Linked DNA regions of Pseudoduganella albidiflava. The protein of the gene in region 1 interacts with the protein of each later gene in a pairwise test. Links are inferred from orthologs where the notes say so. Each region holds a gene or a part of one and is shown in the gene's direction. Other genes may lie near its edges.

Region 1 (4,682 bases):
GCGGAGGCCGCGGCCGGTGCCGTGGCCGATTCGGCGCCGGAGGCCGCGGCTGGCGATTCGCCAGCCGGCGATTCGCCAGCCGCTGATTCATCTGACGCAGACCCATCAGCAGAGTAAGTACAGCCCGCGGGCCCCGTCCGAACCACCGGACCGGGCCCGCGGTTTTTTGTCCCACTGGTCCCACTGAACGGATGCCCTGAACATGAAAAAAATCGCTGCAACCCTGCTCGTATCGCTGGCCTGCGCCGGCGCCTTCGCCCAGAACGCGCCGGCACCGCTCACCACCCAGGCACCGGCGCCGGACCCCAAGGCCGCCGCCGCTGCGCGCGAACTGCTGGATGCGATGAATTACCGCGCCACCACGGCAGCGGCCATGAAGCAGATGACCAACAACATGCCGGCCATGATGCGCTCGGGCGCGGAAGGTTCGATCCGCAACAACCCCAAGTTGTCGGAGAAGGAAAAGGCCGACAAGCTGGCCGAGCTCGACAAGATGGTGCCGCAGGCCGTGAACGCCGTCAAAAAAGTGCTGGAAGATCCCAAGCTGGCCGACGAGATGATGGCCGAAGTGGTGCCGCTGTACGCGCGCTACTTCACGGCCGACGAGATGAAGCAGCTGGCCACGTTCTACCGCACGCCGATCGGCAAGAAATCGCTGCAGGTGATGCCGCAGCTGATGGGCGAGGGCATGCAGGTGGGCCAGCGCGTCATCGGTCCCCGCATCAACAAGCTGATGCAGGAACTCAACCAGCAGCAGCTCAACCAGCAGCAATCGAAGAAATAAGGAGCCGCGCGTGACGACCATCTACAACTTCTCCGCCGGCCCGGCCGTACTGCCGAAAGAGGTGCTGCAGCAGGCCGCCGCCGAGATGCTGGACTGGCACGGCAGCGGGATGTCCGTGATGGAGATGAGCCACCGCGGTCCCGAGTTCATTTCGATCTACCGCCAGGCCGAGAGCGACCTGCGCGAGCTGCTGGCCGTGCCGGACAATTACCGCATCCTGTTCATGCAGGGTGGCGGTTTGTCGCAGAACGCGATCATCCCGATGAACCTGGTCGGCAGGAAGGGCCCGGGCGCCACCATCGACTTCGTCCACACGGGTTCGTGGTCCGGCAAGTCGATCAAGGAAGCCGCGCGCTACGCCAAGGTCAACGTGGCGGCATCGGCCGAAGCCAGCCGCTATACGGTGGTGCCGCCCCAGTCGGAATGGAAGCTGACGCCGGATGCGGCCTACCTGCACCTGTGCACCAACGAGACCATCGACGGTGTCGAGATCGACTTTGCGCCCGAGGTGCCGGCCGGCGTGCCGATCGTGGCCGACATGTCGTCGCACATCCTGTCGCGCCAGGTCGACGTGTCGAAATACGGCCTGATCTTCGGCGGCGCGCAAAAGAACATCGGCCCGGCCGGCGTCACCGTCGTTATCGTGCGTGACGACCTGATCGGCCATGCGCTGCCGGCGTGCCCGTCCGCGTTCGATTTCAAGAACGTGGCCGACAACGAATCCATGTACAACACGCCGCCCACGTACGGCATCTACATCGCCGGCCTGGTGTTCCAGTGGCTGAAGAAGAACGGCGGCGTGGCGGCGATGGAACAGCGCAATATCGAGAAAGCCAGGCTGCTGTACGCGGCACTGGATGCGGACGACTTCTACCAGAATCGCGTCGCCCCCCAATACCGCTCGCGCATGAACGTACCGTTCTACCTGCGCGACGAATCGCAGTACGAGGCATTCCTGGCCGGCGCGAAGGCGCGCGGGCTGCTGCAGCTGAAGGGCCACAAGTCCGTCGGTGGATTGCGCGCATCGATCTACAATGCGATGCCGATCGAAGGCGTCCAGGCGCTGGTCGATTATCTGAACGAGTTTGCAAAGCGGTAGTTCCTGCAATCGATGACGCAGCGGGACTACCGGCTGCGTTAGCCCCAAGGGCGTAACCCTGGGGTCGGACCCGCCGGGTCCGACCCCGGCATCTGCCTCGGGGGTATGCATGAGCAATCGTTTCGCTACCAGATCCCAAGCAAAACCATGACAGACAAACTGAAACCCTTGCGCGACCAGATCGATGCGATCGACGCGCAAATCCTGTCCCTGCTGAACCAGCGCGCCAAGGTCGCGCAGGAAGTGGGGCATGTGAAAGCCGAAACCAACGCCCCGGTGTTCCGCCCCGAGCGCGAAGCCCAGGTGCTGCGCAGCGTGGCCGAGCGCAATCCCGGCCCGATCGGCGATACCGAGGCGCAAACGATCTTCCGCGAGATCATGTCGGCCTGCCGCGCGCTGGAAAAGCGCGTGACCGTCGCCTACCTGGGCCCGTCCGGCACGTTCAGCGAACAGGCGGTCTACCAGCAGTTCGGCCATGCCGTCGAGGGCATGCCGTGCGCTTCCATCGATGAAGTGTTCCGCGCCACCGAGGCCGGTACCGCCGAGTTCGGCGTGGTGCCGGTCGAAAACTCGTCCGAAGGCGCCATCAACCGCACCCTCGACCTGCTGCTGCAGACACCGCTGATCATCAGCGGCGAAGTGGCGATCGCCGTGCACCACAGCCTGATGAGCAAGACGGGCACGATGGGCGGCGTGACGGCGATCTGCGCCCATTCGCAGGCGCTGGCCCAATGCCAGGTCTGGCTCAACGAGCATTATCCGCACGTGGAGCGGCGCGCCGTCGCGTCGAACGCCGAAGCGGCGCGGCTGGCCAGCCTCGATCCTTCGGTGGCCGCGATCGCCAGCGAGATCGCCGGCACCCAGTACAACCTGGGCATCGTCAACAGCCACATCCAGGACGATCCGCACAACCGCACCCGCTTCGTCATCGTCGGCCAGCTGCAGCCGGGGCCGTCCGGCAGCGACCGCACCTCGCTGGTGCTGGCCGTGCCGAACAAGGCCGGCGCCGTGTACCAGCTGCTGGCGCCGCTGGCCAAGCACGGCGTGTCGATGACGCGCTTCGAATCCCGTCCCGCGCGCGTGGGCACGTGGGAGTACTATTTTTATGTCGACATCGAAGGCCACGTCCAGAACCAGGCCGTGACGCAGGCGCTCGCCGAACTCAAGGGGAACGCCGCCTTTTTCAAGGTGCTGGGCTCTTACCCGACCAGCCTGAACTGACGCAGTTGAACCCTAGAGAGAAAATTTATGTCCAAGCAATTTGGTCCAGCGCATTTTGGCCCCGATTATGTCCGCGCGATCGCTCCCTACCAGGCGGGCAAGCCCATCTCGGAAGTGGCGCGCGAGTTCGGCCTCGACGAGGCAAACATCGTCAAGCTGGCATCCAATGAAAACCCGTTCGGCGTGCCCGAATCGGCCCAACAGGCCATGGCGAAGGCGGCAAGCGACCTGGGCCGCTATCCCGATGCCAATGCCTTCGAACTGAAGCAGGCCCTGTCGCAGCGCTACGACGTGCCGCCCGAGTGGATCACGCTGGGCAACGGCTCCAACGACATCCTGGAAATCGCCGCCCACGCGTTCGTGGAGCGGGGCCAGTCGATCGTCTACGCCCAGTACTCGTTCGCCGTGTACGCGCTGGCCACCCAGGGCGTCGGCGCGCGCCATGTCGTGGTGCCCGCGAAAGACCATGGCCACGACCTGGACGCCATGCTCGACGCGATCGAGGAAGACACCCGCCTGGTCTTCATCGCCAACCCGAACAACCCTACCGGCACCTTCGTGCCGGGCGCCGAGATCGAAGCCTTTTTGCAAAAGGTGCCGTCCAACGTGGTGGTCGTGCTGGACGAGGCCTACAACGAATTCCTGGCCGAAGAGAATCAGTATGAATCGGCGAGCTGGGTGCGCCAGTACCCGAACCTGCTGGTTTCCCGTACGTTCTCCAAGGCCTATGGCCTGGCCGGGCTGCGCGTCGGCTTCGCGCTGGCGCAGCCGCAGCTGACGGACCTGATGAACCGCATCCGCCAGCCGTTCAACGTCAACTCGCTGGCGCAGGCCGCCGCGATCGCCGCCCTGAACGACAAGCAGTTCCTGGAGAAGAGTGCGCGCAACAATGCCGCCGGCTACCGGCAGTTCGTCGAGGCGTTCGAGGCGATGGGCCTGCAGTACGTGCCGTCGTACGGCAACTTCGTGCTGGTCAAGGTCGGCGACGACCTGGCCGCCGGCGCCCGCGTCAACCTGGCCTTGCTGAAGCAGGGCGTCATCGTGCGCCCGGTGGGCAACTACGGCCTGCCCGAGTGGCTGCGCATTTCCATCGGCCTGCCGCAGGAAAACGCCGTGCTGATCGCCGCCTTGCAGAAGGCGCTGGCGGACGACCGTGCTGAATAAGATCGTCGTCTACGGCGTCGGCCTGATCGGCGGCTCGTTCGCGCGCGCCCTGAAGGCGGCCGGCGCCGTGCGGCACGTGGTCGGCATCGACCGCTCCGAAGCATCGGCACTGCGCGCGCTGGAGCTGGGCATCATCGACGAGGCAGTGGTGGGAGCACAAGCGGATGCGGCAGCGGAAGCGGCAGCCATCCGGAGTGCCGATCTGGTGGTGCTGGCTACGCCCGTCGCGCAAACCGCGCGCATCCTTGAAGGGCTGCTGCCGCATCTCGGCGCGCAGACCATCGTCACCGATTGCGGCAGCACCAAGGCCGATGTCGTGGCGGCGGCGCGCGCCGTGCTGGGTGATCGCATCGGCCAGTTCGTGCCGGGCCACCCGATCGCCGGGCGCGAGACCAACGGCCCGGATGCGGCGAT
Region 2 (13,050 bases), 1.5 Mb from region 1 along the record:
CTGCTGCAGACGATCGAGCTGATGCACCAGGGCAAGATGACCGGCTACTTCTGCCAGGGCTTCAACGTGCTGGCGTCCGCGCCGAACAAGCAGAAGGTCACCGAGGCGCTGGCCAAGCTGAAGTACCTCGTCATCATGGATCCGCTGGCCATCGAGACGGGTGAGTTCTGGAAATCGCACGGCGAATTCCATGACGTCGACCCGACCAAGATCCAGACGGAAGTGTTCCGCCTGCCGACGGCGATCTTCGCCGAGGAACGCGGTTCGCTGGTCAGTTCCTCGCGGGTGCTGCAGTGGCACTGGCAAGGCGCCGAGCCGCCGGGCCAGGCCAAGGGCGACATCGAGATCATGTCCGGCCTGTTCCTGCGCCTGCGCAAGATGTACCAGACCGAGGGCGGCAAGTTCCCCGACCCGATCCTGAACCTTACGTGGCCGTACGCGCAGCCCGCCCATCCGACGCCGGAAGAACTGGCGATGGAATTCAACGGCAAGGCGCTCAAGGAAATCACCGATCCGAAGGACCCGACCAAGGTGCTGCTGAAGAAAGGCGAGCAGCTGGCGTCCTTCTCGCAGCTGAAGGACGACGGTTCCACGGCTTCGGGCTGCTGGATCTTCGCCGGCAGCTGGACGGCCGCGGGCAACCAGATGGGCCGCCGCGACAACTCCGACCCGACCGGCATCGGCAATACGCTGGGCTGGGCGTGGGCATGGCCGGCCAACCGCCGCGTGCTGTACAACCGCGCCTCGTGCGACACCCAGGGCAAGCCGTTCGATCCGACCCGAAAACTGGTGGGCTGGAACGGCGCCACGTGGAGCGGTGCCGACGTACCGGACTTCAAGCTGGACGAAGACCCGGCCAACGGCATGAACCCGTTCATCATGAATGCCGAAGGCGTGGCGCGTTTCTTCGCCCGCGGCCAGATGAACGAAGGTCCGTTCCCCGAGCACTACGAGCCGTTCGAGAACCCGCTGGGCTACAACCCGATGCACCCGAAGAACCCGAAGGCGACGTCGAATCCCGGCGCGCGCGTATTCCCGGGTGATCGCGCGCAAATGGGCACGCACAAGGAGTTCCCGCACGTGGCGACGACCTACCGCCTGACCGAGCACTTCCACTTCTGGACCAAGCACGCCCGCTTGAACGCGATCGCGCAGCCGGAACAGTTCGTGGAAATCGGCGAAGCGCTGGCGAAGGAAATCGGCGTGGTGGCGGGCCAGAAGGTGAAGGTGTCGTCGAAACGCGGCGTGATCACGGCGAAAGCCGTCGTCACCAAGCGGATCAAGGCACTGACCATCGACGGCAAGGTCACGCACACGGTCGGCATCCCGCTGCACTTCGGCTTCAAGGGATTGACGAAGCCGGGCTATCTCACCAACACGCTGACTCCCGTCGTGGGCGATGGCAATTCGCAGACACCGGAATTCAAGTCGTTCCTGGTGAAGGTCGAGAAAGCTTAAGCGGGGATAAGGAAAGATCATGGCATTACAATCTTTGGACATCAAACGCATCTCGGCCACCACGGTGCAGCCGCCGGTTGCCCGCGAGCCGGTCACCGGCACGGTCGCCAAGCTGATCGACGTATCGAAATGCATCGGCTGCAAGGCCTGCCAGACGGCGTGCTCGGAATGGAACGACCTGCGGGATGAAGTGGGTGAAACCACCGGCGTGTACGACAACCCGATCGACCTGACGCCGCAATCGTGGACCGTGATGAAGTTCGCGGAACACGAGAACAACGACGGCAACCTGGAGTGGCTGATCCGCAAGGACGGCTGCATGCACTGCGAGGAACCGGGCTGCCTGAAAGCCTGCCCGGCACCTGGCGCGATCGTGCAGTACACCAACGGCATCGTGGACTTCCACCAGGAAAACTGCATCGGCTGCGGCTATTGCGTGACCGGTTGCCCGTTCGACGTGCCGCGCATCTCGAAGAAGGACAACCGCGCGTACAAGTGCACGCTGTGCTCGGACCGCGTGGGCGTGGGCCAGGAACCGGCCTGCGTGAAAACCTGCCCGACCGGCGCGATCGTCTTCGGCACGAAGGAAGACATGAAGACGCACGCGGCCGAGCGGATCGAGGACCTGAAGTCGCGCGGCTACCAGAACGCCGGCCTGTACGACCCGGCCGGCGTGGGCGGCACGCACGTGATGTACGTGCTGCACCACGCCGACCGCCCGGCGCTGTACAGCGGCTTGCGCAACAATCCTTCCATCAGCCCCGTCGTGGGTGCGTGGAAGGGCCTGACCAAGCCGCTGGCCCTGGCCGGCATGGCCGCGGCCGCGCTGGCCGGCTTCTTCCACTACACCCGCGTCGGGCCGAACGAGGTCAGCCGCAAGGAAGAAGAGGAAGCCCTGCACGATGCGAAACGCATAGCGGAGGAACGTCATGAATCATGATGAGAGCCTGAAGCACGATGAAAAACTGCGGGACAAGGAAGGCTACCCGCTGATCGAGCGGTACAAGCCGAACGAACGGACCAACCACTGGATCACGGCGATTTCGTTCGTGCTGCTGGCGGTCTCCGGCCTCGCCCTGTTCCACCCGGCGATGTCGTGGATGGCGGTGTTCCTCGGCGGCGGCCAGTGGACGCGGATCCTGCATCCGTTCATCGGCATCGTGATGTTCGTGTCTTTCCTGGTGCTGGTGCTGCGCTTCTGGCACCACAACTTCCTGGACGCCACGGACCGCCAGTGGCTCAAGCAGATGGACGACGTGCTGGCCAACCGCGAGGAGAAACTGCCCCGCATCGGCAAGTACAACGCCGGCCAGAAGCTGCTGTTCTGGGTGCTGATCGTGTCGATGGTGGGCCTGCTGCTGACCGGCATCGTGATGTGGCGCGCCTGGTTCTCGCACCTGTTCGCGATCGACGTGATCCGCGTGGCCTCGCTGCTGCATGCGTTCTTCGCGTTCGTGATCATCCTCTCGATCATCGTGCACGTGTATGCCGGCATCTGGATCAAGGGCTCGATGGGCGCCATGATCCGCGGCACCGTCACCTACGGCTGGGCGCGCAAGCACCACCCGCGCTGGTTCGAGGACGAGATGCGCAAGCGCAAGCACTGACGGCGAACTGCACGCTTGTTCGTATTCGTCTAAAATTGGCCGGGCCCGCGTGGCCCGGCTTTTTTATTACTTGTCAGAACACCGTCGGATGTCTTTCACCCAACGGCAAGGGCCGGGGTCAGACCCGCCGGGTCTGACCCCAGGGTTTGCGTTGGGGGTTGCTCTTTGCACAGTGGCCCTTTGCAATACCAAACCCGAAATATTGGAGTTATCTTGGTACAGCGACTGCTAGAACCGGGCGAGATCGAATCGCTCGACCATACCGCCATCCCCCGCCTGCTGCTGCCGCGGCCGGGCGAACTGTACGCGGCGCGCGCGGAACGGCTGCGCCAGCTGGCGCAAAACAACATCAAGGGCATCCCCGTCGACGAGGCGCTGGCCAGCTATGTCAACGTGATGGCCGAGCTCGTGCAGGCGCAGGCGGAGGTCGTGAAGACCCTGCTCCCGGCCGGCATGCCGCTGCCATCGCAGGACGGGATGCGCACGGCGCATGAACACAACATGCCGCCGCTGCCCGTGACGGGCCAGCGCCCGGAACAGTGGCGCACGGTCTTCAACGCCCTGCTCGACAGGCTGGACGCGAAGGCCGCCGGGCAACCGCAGCTGGCGGCCGCCCTGGCCGGCCTGCGCGCGCTGGATGAAGCGCGGCTGGAAGGCGCGGCCGATGCCGTGCTGGGCGAATTCGCCGAAGGCATCGATGCCGCCCAGGCGCCGTTCGTGGCGGCCGCGCTGCAGGTGACCTGGAGCGTGATGGCCGCGCAGCTCGACGAGCGCTGGGCCCAGCCGCTGGTCACCGGCATGCTGTGCCCCGTGTGCGGCTCGCACCCGGTGGCCAGCGTGATCCGCATCGGCGGCCAGTCGCAGGGCTATCGCTACCTGCATTGCGCGATCTGCGCCAGCGAATGGCATATGGTGCGTGTCAAGTGCTCGTGCTGCGAAGCCAATGCAAAGGTGGCGTACCAGGGGTTGACCGACGCGAACGCCGATCCGGTCGCCGAGAACGTGGCGGCCGCGCGGGAAGGCAAGACGCTGAACAAGGCCAACGATCCCACCCGCGTGGCGCGCGCCGAAACGTGCGACGAGTGCCATGGCTACCGCAAGATCTTCAACCAGGAACACGACTACAACGTGGACCCGCTGGCCGACGATCTCGCCAGCCTGGTGCTGGACGTGCTGGTTTCCGAGCTGGGCTATGCGCGCGCCAGCGGCAATCCCCTGCTGCGGCTGGGCTCTCCGGAATGACGGAAACCGTCGGGGAGCGCGATCCGGCACAGCCGGCGGCGGAACCGAAGCCGGCGGTACGCCTGCCGGCCGTGCACCTGCTGCTGGCCGCCCCCGCCTGCCAGCCGCTGGTGGCGCGGTATGGCCGGGAACAGACCGTGGCCGCCCTGCGTGAAGTGCTGGCCGGGCTGCGCACCGCGCTGCTGGCCGGTAGCGCGGCCGACACATCGGACGATGCCGTGCTGGCCGCGCTGGCCGCGCGGCTCGCGGCGGCCAACCAGCCGGCCCTGCGCCGCCTGTTCAATCTCACCGGCACGGTGCTGCACACCAACCTGGGCCGCGCGCTGTTACCGGACGTGGCCGTGCAGGCCGTGGCCGATGCGCTGCGCTGGCCGATGAACCTGGAATGGGACCTGGAAACGGGCAAGCGGGGCGACCGCGATACGCTGGTCGAGCAGCACCTGCTGAAACTGACGGGCGCCGAAGCCGTCACCATCGTCAACAACAATGCCGCCGCCGTGCTGCTGATGCTGAACACGCTGGCCAGCGGCCGCGAAGTGATCGTGTCGCGCGGCGAACTGGTGGAAATCGGCGGCGCCTTCCGCATCCCCGACGTGATGACGCGCGCCGGCGCCACGCTGCGCGAAGTGGGCGCCACCAACCGCACGCACCTGCGCGATTACGCGGACGGCATCAATGCCGCCACGGCGCTGCTGATGAAGGTCCACGCCAGCAATTACGCGATCACCGGTTTCACCAGCGAAGTCAAACTGCCGGAGCTGGCGCCGCTGGCTCGCGAGCGCAACATCCCGGTGGTCGTGGACCTTGGCAGCGGCACGCTGGTCGACCTGGAAAAGTATGGCCTGCCCCATGAAACCACGGTGCGCGAAACCATTGACGGCGGCGCCGACCTCGTTACCTTCAGTGGCGACAAGCTGCTGGGCGGGCCCCAGTGCGGCATCATCGCCGGGCGCCGCGACCTGGTCGAGGCCATCAAGGCCAACCCGCTGAAGCGCGCGCTGCGCGTCGGCAAGCTCACGCTGGCGGCGCTGGAACCCGTGCTGGCGCTGTACCACGCGCCGGACCTGCTGCCGGAGCGCCTGACCACGCTGCGGCTGCTGACCCGCTCCGCCAGCGCGATGCGGGCGCTGGCCGAACGCCTGTGCGGCCCCATGCAGCAGGCGCTGGGCGATGCGTATGCCGTATCGCCCGAGCCGATGACGAGCCAGATCGGCAGCGGCGCCCTGCCCGTCGACGTGCTGCCCAGCTTTGGCCTGGCGCTGCGCGCCGCCGCCATCGCGGGCCAGCCCCGGCGCGGCGATCCGCTCGGCGTGCTGGAGCGCAGGCTGCGCGCCTTGCCCGTGCCGGTGGTTGGCCGCATCGCCGGCGACACGCTGTGGCTCGACCTGCGCTGCCTGGAAGCGCCGCAGGCCGAGGAATTCGAACGGCAGCTGGCGCACCTGGCGCCGGCTCGGGGGCCGGGCGCATGATCGTCGGCACCGCGGGCCATATCGACCATGGCAAGACCACGCTGACGCGCGCGCTGACGGGCGTCGACACCGACCGCCTGAAGGAGGAAAAGGCGCGCGGCATCTCGATCGAGCTGGGCTACGCCTACCTGCCGCTGCCGGGTGGCGACATCCTCGGCGTGATCGACGTCCCGGGTCACGAGAAATTCATCCGCACCATGGCCTCCGGCGTGACGGGCATCGACCACGCGCTGCTGGTGGTGGCGGCGGACGATGGCGTGATGCCGCAGACCGTCGAGCACCTGGCCATCCTGCGGCTGCTGGGCGTGCAGCGCGGTTCCGTGGCGCTGACGAAGACGGACCGCGCCGACGAGCGTCGCATCGCCGCCGTCGAGGCGGACATCGCCGCGCTGCTGGCCGATACGCCGCTGGCCGGCGCCCCCGTGTTCCGTACCGCCGCCACGCAGCCGGGCGATCCCGGCGTGGCCGCCCTGCTCGCCCACCTGGCCGACGCGGCGCGCACGCTGCCCGCGCGCGACGACCGCCGGCTGTTCCGCCTGGGTATCGACCGCGTCTTCACGCTGGCCGGCCAGGGCACCGTGATCACGGGTACCGCGCTGGCCGGCCGCGTGGCGGTCGGCGACACGCTGGTGCTCGCGCCCGGTGGCCAGACAGCGCGCGTACGCGGCATCCATGCGCAAAGCCGCAGCGCGGCGGAGGGGCATGGCGGGCAGCGGCTGGCGCTGAACCTGGCCGGCGTGGCCAGGGACGCCATCGAGCGTGGCACGTGGGCCGTCGCCCCCGCGCTGCAGGCGTGCTCGGAACGCATCGACGCGCGCCTGCTCCTGGCGGGCGGTGCGAAAAGCGCCGTGCTGAAGGCGTGGTCGCCCGTGCACGTGCACCTGGGCGCCGCGCACCACACCGCGCACGTGGTGCCGCTCGACGAGGACATCGTCCAGCCGGGCCAGCCGGCGCGCGTGCAACTGGTGTTCGACGTGCCGGTGCACGCGGTGCCGGGAGACCGCTTCGTGGTGCGCAACGCGCAGGCCACGCAGACCATCGGCGGCGGCACCGTGCTCGATCCGTTCGGCGCGGCCCGCAAGCGCCGCAGTCCGGCGCGGCTGGCATGGCTCGATGCGCTGCAGGCCTACGTGGACAGCGGCGACGTGGCAGACCTGCTGGCGCACAGCCCGCTGGGCGTGCGCACCGCCGCGCTGGTGCGCCTGACCCAGCTGCCCGCCGATGCGCTCGCGCCGCCGGAAGACTGCCTGCGCCTGCCGCTGGGTGGCGGCGACGAGCTGTGGATCGCCCGGACCGCGCTGGAGCGGCTGGAAGGCTCCGTGCGCGACGCGCTGGCCGCCTTCCACGCCCGGCAGCCGGACGATGCCGGCCCCGAACTGTGGCGCCTGAAACGGATGGCGCAGCCGGACGCCGAGGATGCGCTGTGGCAGGCGCTGGTGGCGCGCATGCTGGCCGCCGGCACCGTCGCGCAGCGCGGCCACAGCCTGCACCTGCCGGAGCACAGCGTGGCGCTGACGCCCGAAGAAGAAGCCCTGGCGGCACCGCTGCTGGCCGCGCTGGAACGGGGCCGCTTCGATCCGCCCTGGGTGCGCGACCTGGGGAAGGAATTCCGGGTGCCCGAGGACGAGGTGCGGCGCCTGCTGCGCAAGCTGGCCCGGGCCGGGCAATTGTCCCAGGTGGTACCGGACCTGTTCTACCATCCGCGCGCGCTGGCGGCGCTGGCGAACATCGTCGCCACGCTACCGGACACGCAGGCGGCCACGTTCCGCGACGCAACGGGCCTGGGCCGCAAGCGGGCCATCCAGGTGTTGGAGTTTTTCGACCGCGTCGGCTATACTCGCCGCGTTCGCAACAGCCACCTGGTGCGGCCCAACGCGAGCTGGCCCGACCCTGCATGATGCCCGCACGGCGCGGGCCTGGCGACAATCTGCGACACGAGGAAGGCATTCTCATCCGGTGATGGGGCCGGGCTTCAAACCCGGTGAGGGGCGTCAGCCGTTCCTCTGTAAGTTCGACTCTTTCTGCCTTCCGCCATCTTCCTGCGACCGCCCCGGCCGCGGCGCGCTTTCATCCCGGTAGCCATCCCGGTTGCCATCCCGGTTGCCATCTCAGTTGCTATATGTAACGGCAGTTGACGAGGCGATGCCATTTCGGCATGTTAGCGGGATTCCACACCTTGCGAGGCATCCCATGAAAGCGCCCTTCCACCTGGTCCCGCCGCTGGCCATCGCCGCCCTGCTGGCGGCCTGCAGCAGCGGTTCGGTTCAACAGCAGCCGGCGCAGGAGCAGGCCGCACAGGATCAGGCTTCACCGCAGGTGCCGGCCGCGCCAGTGCCGCCGGCACCGCCGGCCGCGCCGTCACCGTCGGTCACGGTGGCCGGCAGCAGGGCCAACATCACGGCCCTGCGGCGCCCCATGCAGATGCCCGGCGCCTACTACCTGCCGCCCATGGTCGTGCAACAAGGCGCCAACAAGTTCCCCGGCAAGGATGCCAACAAGGCCGTGCTGGTCAGCGAACAGCCGGTATCGACCTTCAGCGCCGACGTGGACACGGCCTCGTATGCGTTCGTGCGGCGCCTGCTGGCCGCCGGGAGCCTGCCGCCGGCCGACGCGGTGCGGGTCGAAGAGATGGTCAATTACTTCCCCTACCGGTATGCCGCGCCGCGCGACCCGGCCCGGCCATTCGCGATCGGCACCGGCGTCGTGCCGAGCCCGTGGCAGGCCGGCAACCAGCTGGTGCACATCGCCGTGCGCGGCTACGACATCGCCGCCGCAGCCCGGCCGCGCGCCAACGTGGTGCTGCTGGTCGACGTGTCGGGCTCGATGGAGCCGGCCGACCGGCTGCCGCTGCTGAAGCAGGCGTTCCGCCTGTTCGCCCAGCAGCTGCGCGACAACGACACCGTGGCCATCGTCACCTACGCCAACGGCACGGGCGTGGCGCTGGAACCGACCACCGGCAAGGACAAGGGCAAGATCGCCGACGCCATCGCCGCCTTGCAGGGCGGCGGCGGCACGGCCGGCGGCGCGGGACTGCAGCGCGCCTATGACCTGGCCAAGCGCCATTTCGATCCGAAGGCCGTGAACCGCGTGATCCTGGCCACCGACGGCGACTTCAACCTCGGCATGAGCGACCCGCGGCAACTGGAGCAATTCATCGCCGGCCAGCGCAAGAGCGGCGTCTACCTGTCGATTCTCGGCGTCGGCGAAGGCAACCTGAACGACGCGCTGATGCAGCGCCTGGCCCAAGCCGGCAATGGCAACGCGGCCTACATCGATTCGCTGCTGGAGGCGCGCAAGGCGCTGGGCCAGGAACTGGGCTCGACCATGTTCCCGATCGCCAACGACGTCAAGCTGCAGATCGAGTTCAATCCCGCGCACGTGGCCGCGTATCGCCTGGTCGGGTATGAAACGCGCATGCTGGACCGGCAGGACTTCAAGGATGACAAGGTGGATGCGGGCGACATCGGTGCCGGCCATACGGTGACGGCGATCTACGAGATCACGCCGGCGGCCGCCGCGGGCAAGCTGGTCGATCCGCCGCGCTATGCCGGCAACGGGACGCGCAAGGCCGCCGCGCCGGAGCGGAAGGCCGGCAGCGATGAACTGTGCTTCGTGAAGCTGCGCTACAAGCTGCCGGGCGAATCGGCCAGCCGGCAGATCGATCACCCGGTGCGGGCCACGGCGCGTGCCACGCTCGACGCCGCGCCGGACGACCAGCGCTTCGCCATCGCCGTGGCGGCGTTCGGGCAAAAGCTGCGCGGCGAACCGCAACTGGCCGGCATGGCGTATCCGGACATCGCCGCGCTGGCCAATGCCGCGCGGGGTGCCGATCCGGACGGCTACCGTGCCGAGTTCGTGCGGCTGGTGCAGATGGCCGACACGCTGGACAAGGTGGGCCCGCAAGCGAGCCATGGCGCGCCGCGGCCGCACGCCGCCATCGCCCGCTGATCCACCGCGCTACTCCGCTGCACTACTCCGCTGCGCTGCCCGACTATCCCGGGCCGGCTATCCCGAGGAAGCTGTCCCCGGCCGCGCTGGCCGGACCTGGATGGCCGGGCCTTTGCATCCGCTCGACCAGCGGCGCGACTGCCCGCAGCAAGGGCGCCGGCGAGACCGGCGGCCCGCCGGCATGCCAGGCATCCTGGAATTCGGCGATCTCGACACCGATGACTTCGCCCCGCGCAATCGCCACGCAGGCATCGCGCAGGTCGTCGAGGCCGAGCCCGTTCGCATGCACGTAATCGGTCGGCACGATGCCCGGTTCCAGCACGTCGCAGTCGAGGTGCACGTAGACCGGCCGGCCCGCAATGGCGTCGGCCAGCCGCGCCGCCAGCCCGGGTCCCGGCGGCACGTGGCGTACGGCCCCCGATGCGATCAGCTCCACTTCGAACGCATCGAGGTCGCGCTGGCCCACCAGCACGATGGACGACAGCGCAATGCCGGCGCCAAGTCCGGACTGCCACAAGCCCGCCGGTCCCGACAGGGCAAGCCCGCCAAGATACCCCGAGCCTGTCGATACCGGCGTGTTCAGGTCCGCATGGGCATCGAACCACACCACGCAGGCGTCCGGACGGTACCTGCCGACGATCGGCAGCGTGGCCAGCGACACGGCGCAACGGCTGGTGGCCGACAGCGGACGTTCGCCGGCGGAAAAGATCGACTCGAAGCGCCGCTGCAGTTCGCGCAGCGCCGGCAGGGCGGAGTCGAGTTCAGTGCGCCAGCCGGCCGACAGCGCCCTTGCCGGCTGGCCGACCGTGCAGGGGGCGATCCCGAGCATGTCGCCCAGGCAGTTGGCGATGGCCATGGCGCCGGGAATGGCGAGATCGTTGTGGTCGCCGGCGCGGCCCTGGAATACGGTCAGTGCGATGGTCATGGTGGATCCGGATTGGTCATGGAAGCGCTTGCACGCCGACGGAGCTTGACGCACTTACGCGGCTTAGCCAAACTTGTTATTCTTGGGATCGACAAGTTTTGCTAATGCCCCACCTGAACTCCGCCCAGCTTGCCGCATTCGCCGCCATCGTGGCAGGCGGCAGCTTCGAAGCGGCCGGCCGTGCGCTGCACGTGACCGCCTCGGCCATCAGCCAGCGGCTGAAAGCGCTGGAGGACACACTCGGGCAGGTGCTCGTCGTGCGTGGCACGCCGTGCCGTGCCACGGCCGCCGGCCAGCTGCTGCTGCGCCATGCGCTGCAGGTGTCGACGCTGGAAGAAGAACTGCGCTTGCGGCTCGGCATGCACGGCGCAGAACCGGCGCGGCCCGTCCGGCTGCCCGTTGCCGTCAATGCCGATTCACTGGACGGCTGGTTCGTGGAGGCGGCTTCGGCGTGCTGCGCGCACGGCGGCATCGCACTGGATTTGCGTGTGGAAGACCAGGGACATTCCGCCGCGCTGCTGCGCGATGGCGAAGTGATGGCCGCGATCAGCGCGTCTCCCGCCGCGACGCAGGGATGCTCGGTCGAGTACCTCGGCAGCATGCGCTACCTGGCACTGGCGGCGCCGGCATTTTGCAACCGTTATTTCGCGGCAGGCGTGGATGCCGCGACGCTGGCGGAGGCGCCCGTGCTGGTCTACAACGCCAAGGATCGCATGCAGTGGGACTTCATGGCGGCGCATGGCGGCAGCCCAGACGAACCGCCCGCGCATTTCGTGCCGTCGACGCGGGCCTTCGTGGAGCTGGCGGAACAGGGCCTCGGCTGGGGCATGATCCCGGAACACCTGGCCCAGGCCAATGTACGTTCCGGCGCGCTCGTGGAGATCGTGGCCGACCGGCACATCGACGTCGGGCTCTACTGGCATCGCTGGCAGATCGCGTCAACCCCGCTGGCGACGCTGAGCGAAGCGGTCCGGGACGCGGCGCGGCGGCACCTGCGCGCGCCAGCGTGACGCGCTACCGCGGCGCAGCCACGGCTTACTTCTTGCCGCTCTTCGGCGCCTCGTCCAGCGCGCGGCGCTCGACCGGGTTCACGTAGGCTTCCGACGGCTTAATCTCCATCGCGCCTTCAGCACCAAGGTCGCCGTTGCCCGCACCGATCCCCGTGGTGGCCGTGGCGCTGGAACCCGCGCCGACGCGCTCGCCGGTCATCGAGCCGCCGCTCGTGTCGACCTTGCCCGCCTGCCGCGCGGTGGGCGCATTGCGTGCCTGGCCGGCGTTCTTGTCCGCCTGCTTGCTGGAGTTGCGCTGCGCCGTCGCCGTCTTGCCCGGGGTGGCTTCGGTCGCGGCCTTGTTGTCCGACTGTGTCTGCGGCGGGTTGGCCATGTTGCTGACGGAATGGCTTTGCGCCGAAGCGGCGCTGGTGAATGCCAGGGCGGCGACTGCCGCGATCAGGTGGATGTGCATGATGGTCTCCTCGGGCGACTAGCCCTGCAATGCTCCGGCAAGATGCCGAAATGACACTTCCATTCTGCCATCCTGCTCAGCAATAGCCTGTAGGAGAAGGCCGCGTGTGCAAGTCGGTTCGCGACCCACGCGCCACCGCGCACGCGCTCCGGGCACGCGTGCGCAGCCGAACAGACGCGGCGGCGCCGCCTTGCCATCCTGCATGGCTTGACCGGAGAACGCCCATGACAGACACCACGCACCGCAACGACACAGCCGCCGGAACGGGCGCGCCCGCAGCATCAGCCCAGGCAGGACAGGCAGGACAGACCCCTCAGGCCTCGCGCACGGGTTCGCAGAAAGTCATCTACGCCGCCATCGTCGCCAACCTCGGCATCGCCACCGCCAAGTTCATCGTGGCCGGCATCACGGGCAGCGCCGCGATGGTGGCCGAAGGCATCCACTCGGCGGTGGACACGGGCAACGAGCTGCTGTTGCTGCTGGGCGAGCGCCGCAGCACCCGTCCCGCCGACCGCAAGCATCCCTTCGGCTATGGCAAATCGCTGTACTTCTGGGCGCTGATCGTCGCCCTGTCGGTGTTTTCGCTGGGCGGCGGACTGTCGATCTACCACGGCGTGGCGGCCCTGCAGGCCCCGCCGCCGCTGGAAGACCCGCTGTGGAACTACGTCGTGCTGGGCGTGGCCGCCGTGTTCGAAGGCTACAGCTGGAACGTCTCGCGCAAGGCCCTGAACGCCGTGCGCAAGCCGGGCACCACGCTGTGGCAGGCGGTTCGCGCCAGCAAGGATGCGTCGGTCTTCACGGTCTTCATCGAGGACACGGCCGCGCTGCTGGGCATCGCCATCGCGGCGGCCGGCATCGCGCTGGGCCAGTACTTCGGCAATCCGTACTTCGATCCCGCCGCGTCGATCCTGATCGGCGTGCTGCTGGTCGGGGCGGC

The links.
Region 2: the proteins of serC (region 1) and selB interact in binary tests that used the Escherichia coli proteins (3 or more experiments, as listed by UniProt). The link is inferred for Pseudoduganella albidiflava from one-to-one orthologs.

Annotation. Positions count from the first base shown.
Region 1 is NZ_CP036401.1:5,166,720-5,171,401, reverse strand. Bases 1-2,838 are described here. They hold serC (3-phosphoserine/phosphohydroxythreonine transaminase), read left to right. Parts: upstream 1-794; coding sequence 795-1,883; downstream 1,884-2,838. Other genes in these bases: pheA (prephenate dehydratase), read left to right, coding at 2,031-2,838; EYF70_RS21395 (DUF2059 domain-containing protein), read left to right, coding at 203-784; gyrA (DNA gyrase subunit A), read left to right, coding at 1-117. In the rest of the region: more of pheA, read left to right, coding at 2,839-3,104; hisC (histidinol-phosphate transaminase), read left to right, coding at 3,132-4,268; EYF70_RS21375 (prephenate dehydrogenase), read left to right, coding at 4,258-4,682. UniProt on the Escherichia coli protein: Catalyzes the reversible conversion of 3-phosphohydroxypyruvate to phosphoserine and of 3-hydroxy-2-oxo-4-phosphonooxybutanoate to phosphohydroxythreonine. Is involved in both pyridoxine and serine biosynthesis.
Region 2 is NZ_CP036401.1:3,707,389-3,720,438, forward strand. The notes cover bases 5,224-8,223. They hold selB (selenocysteine-specific translation elongation factor), read left to right. Parts: upstream 5,224-5,772; coding sequence 5,773-7,674; downstream 7,675-8,223. Other genes in these bases: selA (L-seryl-tRNA(Sec) selenium transferase), read left to right, coding at 5,224-5,776; EYF70_RS15260 (vWA domain-containing protein), read left to right, coding at 7,967-8,223. Outside these bases: fdxH (formate dehydrogenase subunit beta), read left to right, coding at 1,478-2,398; EYF70_RS15235 (formate dehydrogenase subunit gamma), read left to right, coding at 2,388-3,065; formate dehydrogenase accessory protein FdhE, read left to right, coding at 3,279-4,307; more of selA, read left to right, coding at 4,304-5,223; more of EYF70_RS15260, read left to right, coding at 8,224-9,724; EYF70_RS15265 (arginase family protein), read right to left, coding at 9,768-10,649; EYF70_RS15270 (LysR family transcriptional regulator ArgP), read left to right, coding at 10,754-11,659; EYF70_RS15275 (hypothetical protein), read right to left, coding at 11,685-12,113; EYF70_RS15280 (cation diffusion facilitator family transporter), read left to right, coding at 12,338-13,050. UniProt on the Escherichia coli protein: Translation factor necessary for the incorporation of selenocysteine into proteins. It probably replaces EF-Tu for the insertion of selenocysteine directed by the UGA codon. SelB binds GTP and GDP.